DNA from 2 places in the Rhodopila sp. genome. Region 2 is predicted to be linked to the other one. Evidence: riboswitches for the same ligand, from Rfam matches in the RefSeq annotation. Region 2 holds a riboswitch; the other holds the start of a gene.

Region 1 (8,602 bases), 680 kb from region 2:
TAATACAACCGCGTCAGCGTGCGTACCAGCACAAGCCGCGCGCGAAGCGCATCATCCGGTGCGCGGCCAAGCCAAGCCTGCAACAGCACGCACTCCAACTCGGGTGAGGCAGCGAAATTGTCCAACATGATCGCCGCGTCAACCGCGGGATCGTTGCGGTAGGCCGACTCCCAGTCGATCAGCCACAGTCGTTCGCCGTCGAACAGAATGTTGCGCGGCACCAGATCGTTGTGGCTGGAAACAGATCCCGCCGGATCCCAGACGTAGGTCTCGCGGGTGCGCGCAAGCCGGTCCGTATGGGCGTCTAGCACCCCGGGCGCGAACAGACCGGTGCGGCACACATGCGCCCACAACCGGGCGACGATGTCGGGGTATTCGACGAACCGCGGAAATGGCGGCGTTGCCTGCAGGCAACCCAGCATTTCGCCCAACGCGCGCGCCAGCGCGCGGCGTCCCCCCGGATAGCCACCCAGCGGCCGCTGCTCGATAAAATCCATCACCGCGACACCTTCCGCCGCGTCGGCATAGTGCAGCCTGGGGGCAATCCCGGCCTCCGCCGCGATGCGCATCGAGACATATTGGTGTGGGTTCCGCAACGGACTTGCCGGACCCTCCAGCCGGACCAGGTAACGCCGCTTATCGATCTCGACCCGAAACGGCAACGCACCGGAAGCGCCGCCGGTCACCGGGCGGACCGTATCCGCCCGGGCCGATCCAAAGGCGGCCATCAACGCTCGGCGAACCGCCTCGACGGGTGCATTCCGCGGCCTCTCATCCGAGTCTTCAACCATCGGCGCGGGTCTAGCACAGCCGCGGGACACCTCGATGCATCGGCGTTCATCAGCGCCTATCCGCGTGCATCTGCGTTTCCCAATCTTCTCACCGATCGCATCGGTCCCGGTCACTCCAGGCAACCGAGCCTCCGCAAACAGCGATGCACCGCTGCCTGCACAGAGCCAACGCCAACGTCAGCACCCGCGATCAGGGGCCCCCAGCCATGACGTGGGCAACCGCGGGCGTTTAGCTCAAGACCCGGCCACCCCGCGCAGCACCCGCGCCGCCGCCACCAGATTCTCCAGCGCCGGCCTCACCTCTTCCCAGTTTCGCGTCTTCAGCCCGCAGTCCGGATTGACCCAGATCTGCCAGTCATCCAGCCGCTCGCGCGCCAGCCCAAGCAACTCGGTCATCTCGCCAACGTCCGGAACCCGAGGACTGTGGATATCCCACACCCCCGGCCCGATCTCCGCCGGATACCCCGCCGCCCCGGCCCCCCGCCGGGCGAACGCATCCAACAACTCCATCCGGCTGCGCGTGGTCTCGATCGAGATCGCGTCGGCGTCCATCTCCGCGATCGCCGCCATGATGTCGTTGAATTCCGAGTAGCACATATGGGTGTGGATACTGGTGTCATCCCGCACCCCACTGGTCGCCAGCCGGAAGCACGCCGCCGCCCAGCCCAGATAATCCGCCCAAGACTCCCTGCGCAGCGGTAACCCCTCGCGGAACGCCGGCTCATCGACCTGGATGACGCCGATGCCGGCCGCCTCCAGGTCCACCACCTCGTCGCGGATCGCCAGCGCGATCTGCCGGCACACCGTCGCCCGCGGCACGTCGTCGCGCACGAACGACCATTGCAGCAGCGTCACCGGCCCGGTCAGCATGCCCTTCATCGGCGCCTGCGTCCGCGATTGCGCATAGCCCGACCAGCGCACCGTCATCGCCCGAGGCCGCGCCACGTCGCCCCAGATGATCGGCGGCGCCACGCACCGGCTGCCGTACGACTGCACCCAGCCATGCCGAGTGAAGCCAAACCCATCGAGCTGCTCTGCGAAATACTTCACCATGTCGTTGCGCTCGAACTCGCCGTGCACCAGCACGTCCAGCCCGATCGCCTCCTGCCAGCGCACCGCGTCGTCGATCCAGCCCTCGATCAGGCCGTCATAGGCCGCCGAACTCAACTCGCCGCGCCCCAGCGACGCCCGAGCCCGGCGCACCTCCGCGGTCTGCGGGAACGAACCGATCGTGGTGGTCGGGAACCGAGGCAGCCGCAGCCGCGCCTGCTGCGCCGCCCGCCGCGTCGCATATGGATTGTCCCGCTGCTCCATCCCGGGTGTCAGCCCCGCCATCCGCGCCTGCACCGCGTCCCGGTGTACCGCCACGCTTGTCCGGCGCGACCGCACCGCGGCATCGCTGGCCGCCAACTGCCCAGCGATCGCCGCATCCCCCTCGTCCAGACCGCGACCCAGCGCCGCCACCTCGTCGAGCTTCTGTTCGGCGAACGCGAGCCAATCCGTCACCTCGGCGCCCAGCCCGGTTTCCTGTCGCATCCCGGTTTCCTGTCGCAGATCCACCGGCACATGCAGCAGGCTGCACGACGGCGCCACCATCAGCCGCCGATTGCCCCGCGCCGAGGCGACCGTCCGCAGCACCCCCAACGCCGCCCGCAGATCGCTGCGCCAGATGTTGCGCCCATCCACCACGCCCAGCGAAAGCCAGCGTTCGGCCGGCACCGCCTCTAGAACCGACTCCAGTTCCGCCGCCCCACGCACCAGATCGACATGCAGCCCAGCCACCGGCAGCGCCGCCGCGGTCGCCAGATTGTCCCCCAGCGGACCGAAATAGCTCGCCAGCAGAATATCCGGCGCCGGCCCCCGCCGCAGCGTGTCGTACGCCAGCCCGAACGCCGCGCGGGCCTTGGCCGACAAATCGAGCGCCAGCACCGGTTCGTCGATCTGCATCCAACTGGCATTCGCCGCCGCCAGCCCGCTCAACACCTCGGCATAGACCGGCAGCATCCGGTCCAGCAGATCCAGCGGATCGGAGCCGTCCGTCGTCTTGCTCAGCATCAGCAGGCTGACCGGACCCAGCAGCACCGGCCGGGTCCGGATCGACAGTGCCAGCGCCTCGCGGAATTGCTGCAGCGGCCGGTTCTCGGTCAGCACGAAACGATCATCCGCGCTCAGCCGAGGCACCAGATAATGGTAGTTGGTATCGAACCACTTGGTCATTTCCAGCGCCGGCAGGCCGGGCGCGATGCCGGCCGCCTGTTCCGCCGCAGTGCCGCGCGACCCCCGCGCCAGGGCGAAATAGCTCGCCAGCGAGACCGGGCCCTCGCGCCATCCATAGCCCGGGGGCACCGCACCCAGCATGCAGGCGGTATCCAGCACCTGGTCGTACAACGAGAAATCGCCGGACGGAACGTGCCCCATGCCGTGCCCCGCCTGCAGCTTCCAGTGCCGGCTGCGCAGGGACCGCGCGGCATCGTCTAGCCCGGCCGCGTCGATCTCGCCCGACCAAAACCGCTCCAGCGCGAATTTCAGTTCACGGCGATGGCCGATGCGCGGGAACCCAAGATTGCTTGCGATCGTCATGCCGGCCTCCGCTCGCTGCGGATGGACCCTGAGTCAGGGCAAGAATAGCGGCGAACGCCGCCGGAAATCGCGGACATGTCTGTCTCCGGCCTCCGGTGCACCCCGCCCGGCGGCATGGCTTGATCGACGACGGCAGGTCTCCTGGCTCACGGCGCCCGGGCAGCCCGCCCGGTTGCTCCGATCCTATCTTCCCGAACCTGAAGGCTCAGTGACCCGCCCCGAGGGGCGGACGGACCGGCATCTCGCCGCTGACAGTTGCGGGGGCAGCCACCGACTTGCCCCCGGACCAGCGGTCCAGCCGGGACGCACGGCGTTCCCTTTTCACCCGCTCGCGCGGGACCATCGACACATCAACATATGCTTATATCTTAGCGGCGGCAAGCCACTGCCGACCGTGGCAAGAGGTCGAATGGTCAATTGCGAATGATCGATTCTTAGAATGTCGGACGACGCGAGGTCTCCGCAATCCCGGGACCTCGCGTCTCAGTGAGACGCAGGATTTGCTGTTTGGGCGAAATGCCGGTGTTTCGCGCTGGTCTGCAACAGGTCTTGGAACAAGCCAACGCTCTGACCGATCCGATGACCGGTGAGCCTCGCGTGGCGTATTCATTCCGACACTACTTTGCGACTGTGCCGATCCAGAAGGGTCTGAGCGTCGCCCATATTGCCGACTGGCTGGGGACGTCGAGCGCGATGGTTGAGCGGCATTACAATCGCTTTCTGGTGCAACGCAACGCCCATCTCTACACCGGTTATGCGGATCGTCCGCCGACGTTCATCGACGAGCTCACTGGGGACGAGCCGATTTTCAGATTGCCGTCCTAGCCGTTAAATTGACCGCAATTCAGAGGCGAAAATAGGGTTGTCTATAAATAATCCAACTGGACAATCGCTAAAAAACTCGGCGTCTGCAAGGAGTTCGAATGATCAAAGCGTATGGCCTTCACTGGCACAGTGACAAGGTATTTTGGGGAAGACCAAGAGTTCCTGGAACGCTTTTGGGAGCCGTAAGCAGGACCAAATCGGCAAAACCAATCGACTTCAGAGATCAAAGAGGAATATATGCTTTATACGCAAATTATGATTTAGTCTACGTCGGCCAAGCCGGGAAAAACACTGGCGACAGACTGTTCAAGAGACTTCGAGCCCATAAGCGCGATCACTTGTCGGAACGCTGGAATCGCTTTTCTTGGTTCGGAACGCAGTGGGTCACGCAGCATGGCCTGTCGGCAGACATCGAGAAGTTGCACGGCAATGTTAGCCTCGTATTGGATATTTTGGAGGCCGTTGCTACCGCCATTGCCGAGCCCAGGCTGAACCTACAGCGAGGTAGATGGAGCAAAGTTCCGCAGTATTATCAATACGTTTCAAAAGAGGAGCAGGAGGAGGAGGAATGAAACGGGGGAACTGCACGCCACTAGTTCCTGCGGTACACGTTTCCACTTTGGCCTCAGCAATGCGACTCATTGGGTCTTTTAAGGTCGAATATATTTGCCGTCCTGCAACTGCCTCCCTTTTCGCGGAATGAACGCACTTCCGGTTAGCAAATTTTTAATCCTTACCGGCTATAGAACGCACCTATTCTAAGGGGTGTGATTATGAGTGCTACGATTGACAACGACGAAATGATTTTTAGAGACGACAAAATCTCGGTTTCCAAGACTCTAGTTAGAGCTGGTTCGTCTTCATACCCCATCAACGGCATTGGCAGCGTCAACATTGTTCGGCCCAACCCCGGCGGCATATTCTTTGCGGTAGTGTGCGCCGGGGTCACCATTGCTCTGGCGACATCTGGCTCGATTGAAGGGTTTGGCATGATGGTCGGAACATTCATCACCATCATGGCGATTGCTTCCGGGCTAAAGGTTGCTCTTGTCTTTCGCACCGCTAGCGGGAACCAGCAAGCCTTGACTTCATTCAGCAGTGCTTATCTAAGCCACGTCAAAAATGCCATAGAAGAGGCTGTTGCGCGGCGAGGCTAGCTCTTGTTTGCTGGATGCGGACTACTGGGTCAACGTGCTTGGTTCAACGGGTGATCCGGCGCGTTTGGCGTTCCATTGACAGCGCAGCCGCGAACCTGCGGCTTGTAGTCAGCGATCGGCGCACGGCCAAAGCCGCGATCTGAGGCCACCGTCTTGGCCGCATGGTGTGACGGGCACAGCCTTTGAACGTGGCCGAAATCGTGTCCGCCAGCGCGCCGCGCCTCGACATGATCGAGATAGGTCGCGGCCTGTCCGCAGCCGTCCACGCTGCACATTGGATGCGCCAACAGAAACCGGCGGCGAAACGCCCGCCACGGTTTCGAGCTATAGAACTCCGGCTGATAGCTCATTTGGCCTCCAGTGCGGCCACGCCGAAAACAACCCTTGAATGAGACGCACGAATTCGCGTGATCCGAATCGAGCAGATGCGCTAGACGGCGCGGTTTACATCTCGAAAGGTGCGCAATGGCCGATCAATCAATTATCCACTCTGGCGAAAACACACAGGAACAGATTGCCTATAAGCTGTTCCTTCATGTCGTTCACGCGGACGGCAAGCGACTTGGCGGTGGTACGCTTGCCGCTACGATCGACCGAAAGGACATCCTCGATACTTATGCCGAATGTCTCCAAACCGCGAAGGGACGGCGGCTGTTTCAGTCGGACTAGGGAAGTCAATGTCGCCCGTAGCTGAACTCTCAACGGAGTCTGGATATGAAACCCTTTCATCCGCGACCAATTTCTGACGTGCCCAGCTATCAGATCGTCGTTCTGATTATTGCAACAGGGCTACTGATATATTTGTTGCAGCAGTTCTTTGGCCAAATCCGCTTAATAGTCTCCCAGCTATCGGTGCAACCTCGCGATTTCCTGCAACTGCGGTGGAGCGTTTGGCTGGCGGTTGAGGTCGATTTAGCAACCGTTTTGTATTATGCCTTCATGTTCATCTGGGCTTGCTGGATAAATGCTCGATGCTGGAAAGCTCTCACCGCAAGAAATGAGTTATTTGGCACGTGGCTTTAGTAAGCCGGCGAGCACGGTATCCATGACAGCCGAGTGAAGAAACTCGACCGCCCATTGAAGAAACCAAACCGAGAAGCAACGTCTGGATTAAGTTATTGAAAAGATTATGCCCACCACCGGACTCGAACCGGTACGTCGTTTCCAACTGCGGATTTTAAGTCCGCTGCGTCTACCATTCCGCCAGGCGGGCACCGCGCCGTTCTAACGCCGCCCCACCAACCCGACCAGAGCCACGCACCCCCTCACAACCCGCAAGCAATATCCAGCGCCATCCGAATCAGCTTGTCGCTCGCCTCCGGCGTGCGGAACCCGCTATGCGCCGACAGCGTCACGTTCGCCAGCTTGGTCAGCGGATGCCCGGCCGGCAACGGTTCGGTCTCGAACACATCCAGCGCCGCGTGCCGCAAATGCCCGCTCCGCAGCGCCGCCATCATCGCCGCCTCATCCACCAGGGCAGCCCGCGCGGTGTTCACCAGGATCGCCCCTGGCCGCATCTTGCCCAGCCGCCCGGCATCCAGGAACCCGCGAGTCTCGTCATTCAGCAACAAGTGCAGCGACAGCACCTGGCTCTCCCCCAGCAGCGTGTCCAACTCGACAAAACTGACCCCCGGCGCCGACTTCGCCGACCGGTTCCAAGCCAGCACCCGCATGCCCGACCCCGAGGCAATCCGCGCCACCTCGGCCGCAATGCCGCCAAAACCCACCAGCCCCAGCGTCTTGCCGGTCAGTTCCATGCCCTCGGTGCGGATCCAATTACCCGCCCGCATGCCGCCGTCCATCCGCGCCAGCCCCCTGGCCGCGGCCCACATCAGCGCAATGCTGTGCTCCGCCACCGCGGTATCCCCATAGCCCTTGATGATGTGCACCCCGATCCCAAGCTCGGCCAACTGCTCGGGATGCATGTAGCTGCGCGCCCCAGTGCCCAGGAAGATCACATGCTTCAGCCCACGACAGCCGCGCATCGCCTCGGTCGGCAACTGAGTGTGGTCGTCAAAAATGAAATCATAGCCGGCGACCAGACCGGCCAATTCCTCGGGCGCGATCTCGCCGCGCTCCAGCACATCCATCGCCGGGTCGCCCGGCCGAACCACGCGATGGAACACCCCGGCAAGGTCGTCCACCGCATCGAGAAACAGGCCCTTCATTCACGCTCTCCTCTGTCCGTTCGGGTTCGGTCCGCCGGATGCTATCGCAGAACCGCCACAATCCGCAGCAACCATGCGCCGCACCGCAAGAAGCCCGGCCCGGGCGCCGGCGATCTGCTACAGACCGCCGGGATGGCGCGCCCCGCTCCCACCGTTCCCCGCTTCCACCCGCCACCACCGGCGGCCAACCGACGCAAACCGATCCCCCCGTCCGCACCGGCCGCCCCAGCCTCCACCCGGCGCCGCACCCTGACCTGGCTGCTGCGCTGGGGCTTCATCGCCTCGGTCTGGCTGACCCTGGCGGCAGCAGTGACCGTGCTGTGGTTCGCCCGCGACCTGCCGCGCCCGGAATCGGCGCTGGACGCCGTGCGCCGTCCCAGCCTGACCCTGCAGGACCGATCCGGCCACGTCATCGCCACCTTCGGCGACCTGGTCGGCGAGCCGCTGCACCTCAGGGCGTTCTCCCCCTGGCTGCCGGCCGCCATCGTCGCGGTCGAGGACCGCCGCTTCTGGCACCACCCCGGCATCGATCCGATCGGCCTGCTGCGCGCCGCCTGGGTCAACCTCACCGCCGAACGAGTGGTCCAGGGCGGCTCCACCCTGACCCAGCAGGTCGCCAAGACGCTGTTCCTCAGCAACGCCCGCACCACCAAGCGCAAGGTGCAGGAACTGTTGCTGACGCTGTGGCTGGAGCGCCACTTCAGCAAGCAGGAGATCCTCGAGATCTACCTGAACCGGGTCTATCTCGGATCCGGCGCCTGGGGCATGGATGCCGCGGCGCGGATCTATTTCGGCGTTTCGGCACGCCGGCTGACCCTGCCCCAAGCCGCCGTGCTCGCCGGGTTGCCGCGCGCCCCCTCCCGCTTCAACCCACGGGTCAATCCCGCCGCGGCGCTGGCCAGGGGCAAGCAAGTGCTGGCCGCGATGGCGGCCTCCGGCGCGATCACCGAACAGCAGGCGCGGACCGCGGCGGAACGGATCGAGTTCCCGCCCAGCCCAGGCGCGCCCGGCTGGTTCGCCGATTGGGTCGCCGGCCAATCCCAGGCGCTGCTCGCCCCCGATGCCGACGCCGAACTGCGCA
Region 2 (8,602 bases):
GGAGCGGAGACACGGGGTCGGGCAAGCCGATTAGATCGCGTCCTCCCCACGTTCGCCGGTCCGAATGCGAATAACCTCATCGACACTGGAAATGAAGATCTTCCCGTCGCCGATCCGGCCAGTACGAGCAGAGTTCACGATCGCCTCGACCGCCCGCTCCACAACCGTATCCTCACAAATGACTTCGATCTTCACCTTCGGCAGAAAATCCACCACGTACTCGGCACCTCGGTAAAGCTCGGTGTGACCCTTTTGACGGCCGAAACCCTTAGCTTCCACCACGGTAATCCCCTGCAGTCCAACCTCGTGCAGCGCCTCTTTCACTTCATCGAGTTTGAACGGCTTGATGACGGCTTCGATCTTTTTCATGCTCATCAAGCCCGGTTTAGCCGGGCCTCCCACAAAGTTCAGGCTGCCCGAGTCGCGTCAAGGATGTCAGCGGCGTGAACAGCGCCACAGGTTTGCATGCGGCGTGCCAAGCTACAACGGCGAAGGTTGCACGGTATCCACCTTTTTTGGCTGTTAAACCGCCAGTCGGTCCCCGCCCAGCCGCAAATCCCGCGCCCCTGCTGCAAGCCCGCTTGATGCTGGCCGCCGCGCTGGGCGACCTCGCCCCGCCCGGGCCCGGCAGTTCTATACCGACGGCGCTTCGGGTCGCGACAACGGGGCGCAACCGATTGCCGCTTATTTGCGCAGAGGAAACGGATGCATGTCGCCCGTTTTTTATGCATCGGGTGGAGTCAATATAGCCGGCCGCTATGCTTGCCTCCAGGTCTTTCCAGTGCAAGTTGAGGACGGCAGTTCAATGTCTCGCGCGGCCAGTCTCGCGCGGCTAAACCACGACGGAGCATGACCGATGCGCGGCGCGAACAGCTACCTGGGATCGATCGGCACCACCATCTTCACGGTGATGTCGGCGCTCGCCACCGAATATCGGGCGATCAATCTTGGTCAAGGCTTCCCCGACACCGACGGTCCGGCCGACATCGTGCAGGCCGCCTGCGACGCATTGCGCGACGGCCGCAATCAGTATCCGCCGATGCCGGGCGTGGCTGACTTGCGCCAGGCCGTCGCCGCGGCGAACCGCCGCTTTTATGGCCTCGACATTGACGGGATGCGCGACGTCACGGTGACATCCGGCGCCACCGAGGCGATCACCGCCAGCTTGATGGCGGTCGTCGACCCCGGCGATGAGGTCGTCCTGATCGAGCCGCTCTACGACACCTACGTGCCGGTGGTTCGCATGCTGGGCGGGATACCGCGCATCGTACGCCTGTCGCCGCCGCACTGGGACCTGCCGTTCAACGAACTCGCGCACGCATTCGGCGCCAATACCAAGGCGATCCTTTTCAACTCGCCGATGAACCCCTGCGGCAAGGTGTTCACCGCCGACGAACTGGGCTTCATCGCCGATCTGGTCACCCGCCACGACACCTACGCGATCTGCGATGAAGTCTACGAACACCTGACATTTGACGGGGCCAGGCACATTCCACTGATGACGCTGCCCGACATGGGCCAGCGAACCATGCGGATCGGCAGCGCCGGCAAGACGTTTTCGCTGACCGGATGGAAAGTCGGCTATGTGACAGCCAACGCGGCCCTGACGCCACTGGTGCAAAAGGCCCATCAGAACCTTACCTTCACCACCGCGCCCAACCTGCAACGCGCGGTTGCGGTCGGCCTGGCCAAGGACGATGCCTACTTCGCCTCCCTGTCGCGCAATCTCCAGGCACGGCGGGACCAGCTTGCCCAGGGCCTGGCCTCGATCGGATTCTCTGTCCTTCCGACCCACGGCACCTACTTTCTTACCGCCGATTTCACCCCGCTTGGTTTTGCCGGCGACGACGTCGCGTTTTGCCGCCACATCACCGAACAGGCCGGGGTGACGGCGATCCCTGTCTCGGCGTTCTATGAGCAACCGGGCGCACCGCGGCATTACGCCCGCTTCGCCTTCTGCAAACGGCTCGAGGTGCTGCAACAGGCGATCGACCGCCTGAAAAGTCATTTTGCGGCCCGATGATGCCGCGTCTCGGAGGCGACCGAAACCACGAACCGCCGGCGTATGCGGGCGCATGACTTCGGCATCGGCACTTTTCCAGCCGAAGCATCAGTGCTTAACAATGCACCTCAGATGACGGTGGCCCGCATGGGCTGAAACGGGAACTGCCGAACGGCGGCTGCCCTCGCAACTGTAAGCGGCGAGCCAGGTCCTTATGCCATTGCCCCCAGGAGGTGCCTCCCCGGGCGAGAAGGTGGACCCAGGCCAAGACCCGCGAGCCAGGAGACCGGCCGGCATCGAGACTGCGCGTGTGCTCCGGGCGAGGTGAACCGGGGCTGCGGGGAGAAACCCGTATGCGGGCAATCGACACAACGGTCGATGGAGTAACCGCATGCGCCTTGGTCGCGCGATCTGCCTGTCACTTGCCTTGCTGTCGATAACAGCGGCAAGAGCCGAGGACGCTCAGCTTGCCATACCCGAAACGGTGGTGACCGCGACGCGGGTGCCGACTCCGGTCGAACAGATTCCGGCCGGCGTCACCATCATTGATCGAGCAACGATCGAGGCACACGGCTATAACACCATCGCCGAAGCGCTCACTGACGTTCCCGGCCTGCATGTCAGCCCGTCCGGCGGCCCCGGCGGTCAGACCAGTGTGTTTCTCCGCGGCACGAACTCCGACCACGTCCTGGTGCTGCGCGACGGGATGCCGATCAACGACGCCGCTGATCCGACCTCGGCGTTCAATTTCGGCGTCGATACCTTGTCCGACGTCGAGCGGATCGAGATCATCCGCGGCCCGATGGCGGCGCTCTACGGGTCGGGGGCGATCGGCGGGGTGATCAACCTGATTTCCCGCCGTGGCTCCCAGCCGGGGGTGCATTGGAGCGGCGACCTGGCCGGCGGTTATCCGGCACTGCTGCGCGGCAATCTGACCGCGAGCGGCATCCAGGGGCCGGTCGATTTCGCCATCACCGCCGAATCGCAGTCGCAGCGCGGCTACGATGCCCTGCCGCAACGGGAGAGTTCCTACACCGATGTGCCGCAAGGGTTCCGCGACCGTATCCTGACCCTCAATCTTGGCTATACACCGGTCGAAGGTACTCGGCTGTCGCTGTTTCTGCGCGCCGACACCAGCTATTTCGGTTTCAACACACTCGGCACCCCGACATTCGATGACTCGAACTCCAACGGCCAAGCGAGCTCCGTGCTGGGTCGCATCGGCGGCACCACCCATCTGTTCAACGGCCAACTGGAAACCGGGGTGTTTCTGGGACAGTTGCAGGATGATCGGCGCTATCTGGAGCCGCTGGCGCCGGCCGATCCGAACCAGGCAACATCGGATTCACGCTACCATTCATACCGCACCGATCTGCAGTGGAACAACACGCTGCATCTGGACGATGTCATTGCGGTACCCGGGTTGTCCGCCAGCGCGATGACCTTCGGCTATGAATTTACCGGTGACACCGCCAAGGTCCGGGTCAATGAAAATTTTGCCGGGTTCCCGTTCGCCCAGGGCACGTCGGCCTATATGTCCACCCACGCAGCCTATGCCGGGCTGCAGACCACGCTGCTGCAACGGCTGGCGCTCACCGCACAGGTGCGGCAGGATTGGGTGGATCAAAACGCGCCGACCACCTGGCGGATCGGCGGTGTCTACGACCTGAAGCAGATCGCCACGCACCTGAAGGTCGCCTATGGAACCGCGTTCCGAGCGCCGTCCTTGTTTGATAGATTCGGGGTCGACTCTTTCGGCTATGTCGGCAATCCGAATCTGAAACCGGAACAGTCACAGGGCTGGGAAGCCGGCTTTACCAGCGATATTGCGGCCGCCGGGCGACCCAATTTCGCGACCCTTGGGGCGACCTACTACGACCAGCGCATCCGTGACCTGCTGGTGAATGTCCCAACCTCCGAGACGATGAATACCGAGGTGAACCTGGCCTCGGCCCATCTGCACGGCGTGGAGACCGAGGCAACCGTGCGCCCGGCGTACTGGATCGATCTGCACGCCACCTACAGCTTCCTCAACACCGCCTCGGACGGCGAACCGGCTGGCCAAGGCTCCCAATTGCTGCGCAGGCCGCAGAACCAGGCATCCGCCGACGTGACGATACGGCCTTTAACCGGCCTGAGCGTTGTCACCACAATCATATATACCGGATCCGACCGGGATTTCTTGATTGATGATAGCGGCAACAGCAGCTTGCAACCGGGTGTCGGCCAGCATGGACTGGTCGCCAACCTCGCGGTCAACTACCGGCTGACGCCGCGTGTCGAGCTTTACGCCAACGGCTGGAACATCTTCTATTCGAAGTTCGAGCCGGTGAATGGCTATCAGATTCCCGGGCCGACTGCGCTGGCCGGCATCCGGTTGCGGCTGTAGCAAGTCGGGCTCTGCCCGAACCCGCAAAGGGTGCGACGCACCCTTTGATCCCGCTGATTCAGCTCAGGCCACCGCGCGCGGCTACTGGCCACAGGCACTCTACGCGGCCGTTGCGCACGCCGACATACCAGTCGAACTTGTCCACCGTCGGGTCGCAATGGCCGGGCACCAGCCGCAGTTTTTCGCCGACCTTGGGCGATGCTGTCTCGCTGCCGTATTGCAGCTTGCCGTGCTCGTCTGACGCGCTGGTGTAGCGAATGTCCGGCCGCTGCCAGACTGTGGGCAAACCGGAATCCACCGCCACCGCCTTGTGCCCCGTATCCACGACCGCGATGCCCGCCTGCGCCTGGCTCATCACTGATGCCAGTACAAACAGCGCATGTCGGAACGTGCTGACCGGCGCACCCTCCTCGTCAAGGTTCCTGGCATAGTCCGCGTCCATAAAAACGTAGCTACCAGCCTGCATTTCGGTATAGACACCCGACTTGGATTCGAATTCGAACGTTCCGGTGCCGGCGCCGCCCACGATCGCGCAGTCCAATCCCTGTTGACGCAGTTGCTCCACCGTACGCCGCGATGCGTCGACCGCGCCGCCGATCAGAGTCCGCCGCTCCGCTGGCGTGCGCTTGTGCTGAGCACTGCCGTGATAGGCCTGCAATCCGCCGAAAACCAAGTGTTTTGACCCGGCAATCCGCTTCGCCAGTGTCACCGCGTCCGGTCCGGGCTGAACCCCGCAGCGCCCGGCACCGACGTCGATCTCCACCAACACCGGCATGCGAATGGCGGCGTCAGCCGCCGCCGCTTCGATCGCCGCGATCTGCCCGGGATCATCGGCGCAGACCGCGACCTTGGCGATCCGTGACAGCGCGCATAGCCGAGCCAGCTTGGCCGCGCCGACGACCTCGTTGCTGACCAGGATGTCGGGAATGCCACCCCAGGCAAGCACCTCGGCTTCCGCCACCTTCTGCACACAGTTGCCGACCGCGCCGCGCGCCATCTGCATTTTGGCGATGACGGGGGATTTGTGCGTCTTGGCATGCGCCCGCAGCTTCACTCCGGTCGGCGCCAGCAGCGCGGCCATGGAATCGAGATTTGCCTCGAAGGCGTCCAGGTCGATGACCAGAGCAGGGGTGTCGATCTCGTCTTCGCGCATGCCGGGAGCGGCGGGCGGCAGTTGCATCATGGATTAATTCCTCAGTAGGACGGCCAGTTTCGCCGCATCCCGGGCCTTCGGCAACCCCCAGGCAACCCCGTAATTAAGATATAACCTTCTTTTCTTTAATAAGCCAGCGCGCTATTAACGCATCCTTTAACAAGGTCGCAGATGCCCGACTACCCAAGCCGCCTGGGTCGCTACGAAACCACCGCCATCGGCGGCGAGCCGGTGCGCGCCTACGTCCCGCCACCCTTGCCACCCATACCGCCCATCGACCTCGCGGGCCTGCACGTCCCGCTCGAACAAGCCAACCAGACGCTCGGACGGCTCGACGGTATCGCATCGGTGCTGCCCGATCCCTCCCTGTTCCTCTACATTTATATCCGCAAGGAAGCCCTGCTGTCCTCCCAGATCGAGGGCACCCAATCCTCGCTGTCCGATCTGCTGCTATACGAGGCGGAAGAGGCGCCGGGCGTTCCGATCGATGACACGCGCGAAGTCTCCAGTTATGTCGCCGCGATGAACCATGGTCTGCGCCGCCTGCGCGAGGACTTTCCCTTGTCGCTTCGCCTGATCCGGGAAATCCACGCCATCCTGCTTTCGCAAGGCCGAGGCCAGGACAAGGACCCTGGTGAATTCCGCCGCACCCAGAACTGGATCGGCGGCACGCGGCCCGGCAACGCCCTGTTCGTGCCGCCACCGCCGCACCTAGTCATGGACGCCCTCGGCGCGCTCGAAGCCTTCATCCACGCCGACAGCCCGGACCTGCCGCTGCTGGTGAAAGCCGCCCTGGTGCATGTCCAGTTCGAAACCATCCACCCGTTCCTTGACGGCAACGGCCGCCTCGGCCGCCTGCTGATAACCTTCCTGCTCTGCGAACGCGGTGTCCTGCGCGAGCCGCTGCTCTATCTCAGCCTGTTCTTCAAGCAGAACCGGCAGGCTTATTATGACCACCTGCAAGCAGTGCGCGAGGGCGGCGACTGGGAGGCGTGGGTCGGCTTTTTCCTCCGCGGCGTCACCGAGACCGCTCGCCAAGGCACCCAGACCGCGCAGAGCCTGCTACGGCTGTTCGGCAACGACCGAGCCCGCATCGAGCAACTTGGCCGGCCCGCCGCCACGGCGATGCGGCTGCATCAATTCCTCCAGCGGCGCGGATTGACTACCATCCCCGATGCATCCCGCCAGCTTGGCCTGTCGCAGCCCACCGTCACCAGCGCCATCGGCCACCTGCGGAAATTGGGCATTGTTCGCGAAACGACGGGCCGTCAGCGCGGCAAGGTGTTCGTCTACGGCGGGTTTCTCGATTTGCTGAGCGAGGGCACCGATCCCCTGCCACGGTAATCCGACCGGTTTCCCGCCGCACCAACCTCATCTACGCTGCTTCAACGCCAAACCGGGGGAGATCGAACCATGTGGGCACCAAGCCAGCGCTATCCCGATCCGAACGTGCAAGTGCTGGATCCCAGCTTCAACGCGCTGCGCCTGCCGCTCGCCTCCGTCGAACAATTGGCCACCGGCTGCCGCTGGTCCGAAGGCCCGGTGTATTTCGGCGATGGCCGCTACTTGTTGTGGAGCGACATCCCCAACGACCGCATCCTGAAATGGGAAGAGGAAACCGGCGCGGTCAGCGTGTTTCGCAAAACCTCGTGGAATGCCAACGGCAACACCCGCGACCGCCAGGGTCGCTTGGTGACGTGCGAGCATCGCGGTCGCCGCGTCACCCGCACCGAGTATGACGGCAGCATCACCATCGTGATGGATCGCCACGAAGGCAAACGGCTGAATTCGCCCAACGACGTGGTGGTGAAATCCGACGGCTCGATCTGGTTCACCGATCCGCTTTTCGGCATCAGCGGTTATTACGAGGGCGAGAAGGCTGCGTCCGAAATTCCCGCCGCGGTCTGGCGCATCGACGCCCAGACCGGCCACGCCGCGATGATGGCCGACGACATCGAGGGCCCCAACGGGCTCGCCTTCTCCCCCGACGAGCAGGTGCTCTATGTGGTCGCCTCGCGCGCCGAACCGAACCGCCTGATCCGCGCCTTCGACGTCGTCGACGGCGGCCGCAAACTGGCTCGGAACCGCGTGTTCATCGACGCCGAAGCAGGCACGCCGGATGGGTTTCGCGTCGACGTACACGGCAATCTATGGTGCGGCTGGGGCATGGGCCAGGACGAGTTGGACGGCGTGCGGGTATTTGACAAAAGCGCCACGCCGATCGGCCACATAACGCTGCCTGAGCGAGCCGCTAACCTTTGCTTCGGTGGCCGCTTCCGCAACCGGCTCTTCATGGCGGCCAGCCACGGGCTGTATTCGCTGTATGTCAATACCCAGGGTGCGGTTGGCGGCTGAAACGCGGATAAACGACCCCGCTCGGACCGCCGGCTTCCAGCTTTGGATTGAAGCGTCGTCCGTTCGGCGAAACCGCTTAGGCGCTATCGCCAGTGGGCGATAACCGCCCGGTGAACCAGCCATGCTCCGGCGCAACCGGTCAATAGCACCGCGCCCCAAAGCGCGGCGGATTGCCAGTCACCATCGCGCAGCCGTCCGATCGACAAACCAGCGATCCGCGCCGGGTAGATGTGCACCGGCGCCCAGACCAACGCCGATGCGACATTCGCCGCCACAAAGGCCCGCTGTCGCATCCCCGCCATGCCTGCAACCAGCGGAACGGTGGACCGCAGCACCGGCACAAACCGGCACAGTGCCACACTATAGACGCCATACCGATCAAAGAAGCGGGCCGCGTTGTCCATCAGCATGGGCCGCCGCGAAAACGGCCAAACGCCACGCAACCGAAGGCTGAACCGTTTGCCTACCCAGAACGAAAGGAAATCGCCAATCACCGCGCCCAGGATGGAAAGTGCCAGGAACGGCAGCATCGACTGTCCAGCCATCGCCGCTGCGCCGGCGACCGCCATCAGGATTGGAGTCCCTGGAATCAGGATGCCAAGCACCGCCACGGCCTCGACGATAGCGGCAAGAAACACCGCGCCCAGCGCCCAGCCCGGATGCAGCGTCACCATGTCGACGATGATGTCGATGCAATACCACA

Evidence for each region. Region 2 has a riboswitch for cobalamin ahead of ACQY4T_RS03380 (TonB-dependent receptor plug domain-containing protein). Riboswitches for the same ligand answer to the same signal wherever they lie in the genome.
Region 1: it holds a riboswitch for cobalamin, as region 2 does, so the genes downstream of both, metE (5-methyltetrahydropteroyltriglutamate--homocysteine S-methyltransferase) here and ACQY4T_RS03380 (TonB-dependent receptor plug domain-containing protein) in region 2, are expected to answer to the same signal.

The regions. Positions count from the first base shown of each region.
Region 1 is NZ_OZ255846.1:1,287,916-1,296,517, reverse strand. It holds gene ACQY4T_RS06585 (phosphotransferase) at 1-728, opposite strand, end outside; gene metE (5-methyltetrahydropteroyltriglutamate--homocysteine S-methyltransferase) at 1,026-3,371, opposite strand; cobalamin riboswitch at 3,486-3,730, opposite strand; gene ACQY4T_RS06575 (hypothetical protein) at 3,879-4,196, shown strand; gene ACQY4T_RS06570 (GIY-YIG nuclease family protein) at 4,295-4,768, shown strand; gene ACQY4T_RS06565 (DUF6232 family protein) at 4,970-5,353, shown strand; gene ACQY4T_RS06560 (hypothetical protein) at 5,819-6,022, shown strand; gene ACQY4T_RS06555 (hypothetical protein) at 6,068-6,376, shown strand; tRNA gene ACQY4T_RS06550 (tRNA-Leu) at 6,484-6,566, opposite strand; gene ACQY4T_RS06545 (NAD(P)-dependent oxidoreductase) at 6,619-7,521, opposite strand; gene ACQY4T_RS06540 (transglycosylase domain-containing protein) at 7,654-8,602, shown strand, end outside.
Region 2 is NZ_OZ255846.1:608,583-617,184, forward strand. It holds gene ACQY4T_RS03370 (P-II family nitrogen regulator) at 31-369, opposite strand; gene ACQY4T_RS03375 (aminotransferase) at 857-2,023, shown strand; cobalamin riboswitch at 2,122-2,310, shown strand; gene ACQY4T_RS03380 (TonB-dependent receptor plug domain-containing protein) at 2,394-4,391, shown strand; gene ACQY4T_RS03385 (DSD1 family PLP-dependent enzyme) at 4,450-5,574, opposite strand; gene ACQY4T_RS03390 (Fic family protein) at 5,716-6,888, shown strand; gene ACQY4T_RS03395 (SMP-30/gluconolactonase/LRE family protein) at 6,958-7,899, shown strand; gene ACQY4T_RS03400 (DedA family protein) at 7,983-8,602, opposite strand, start outside.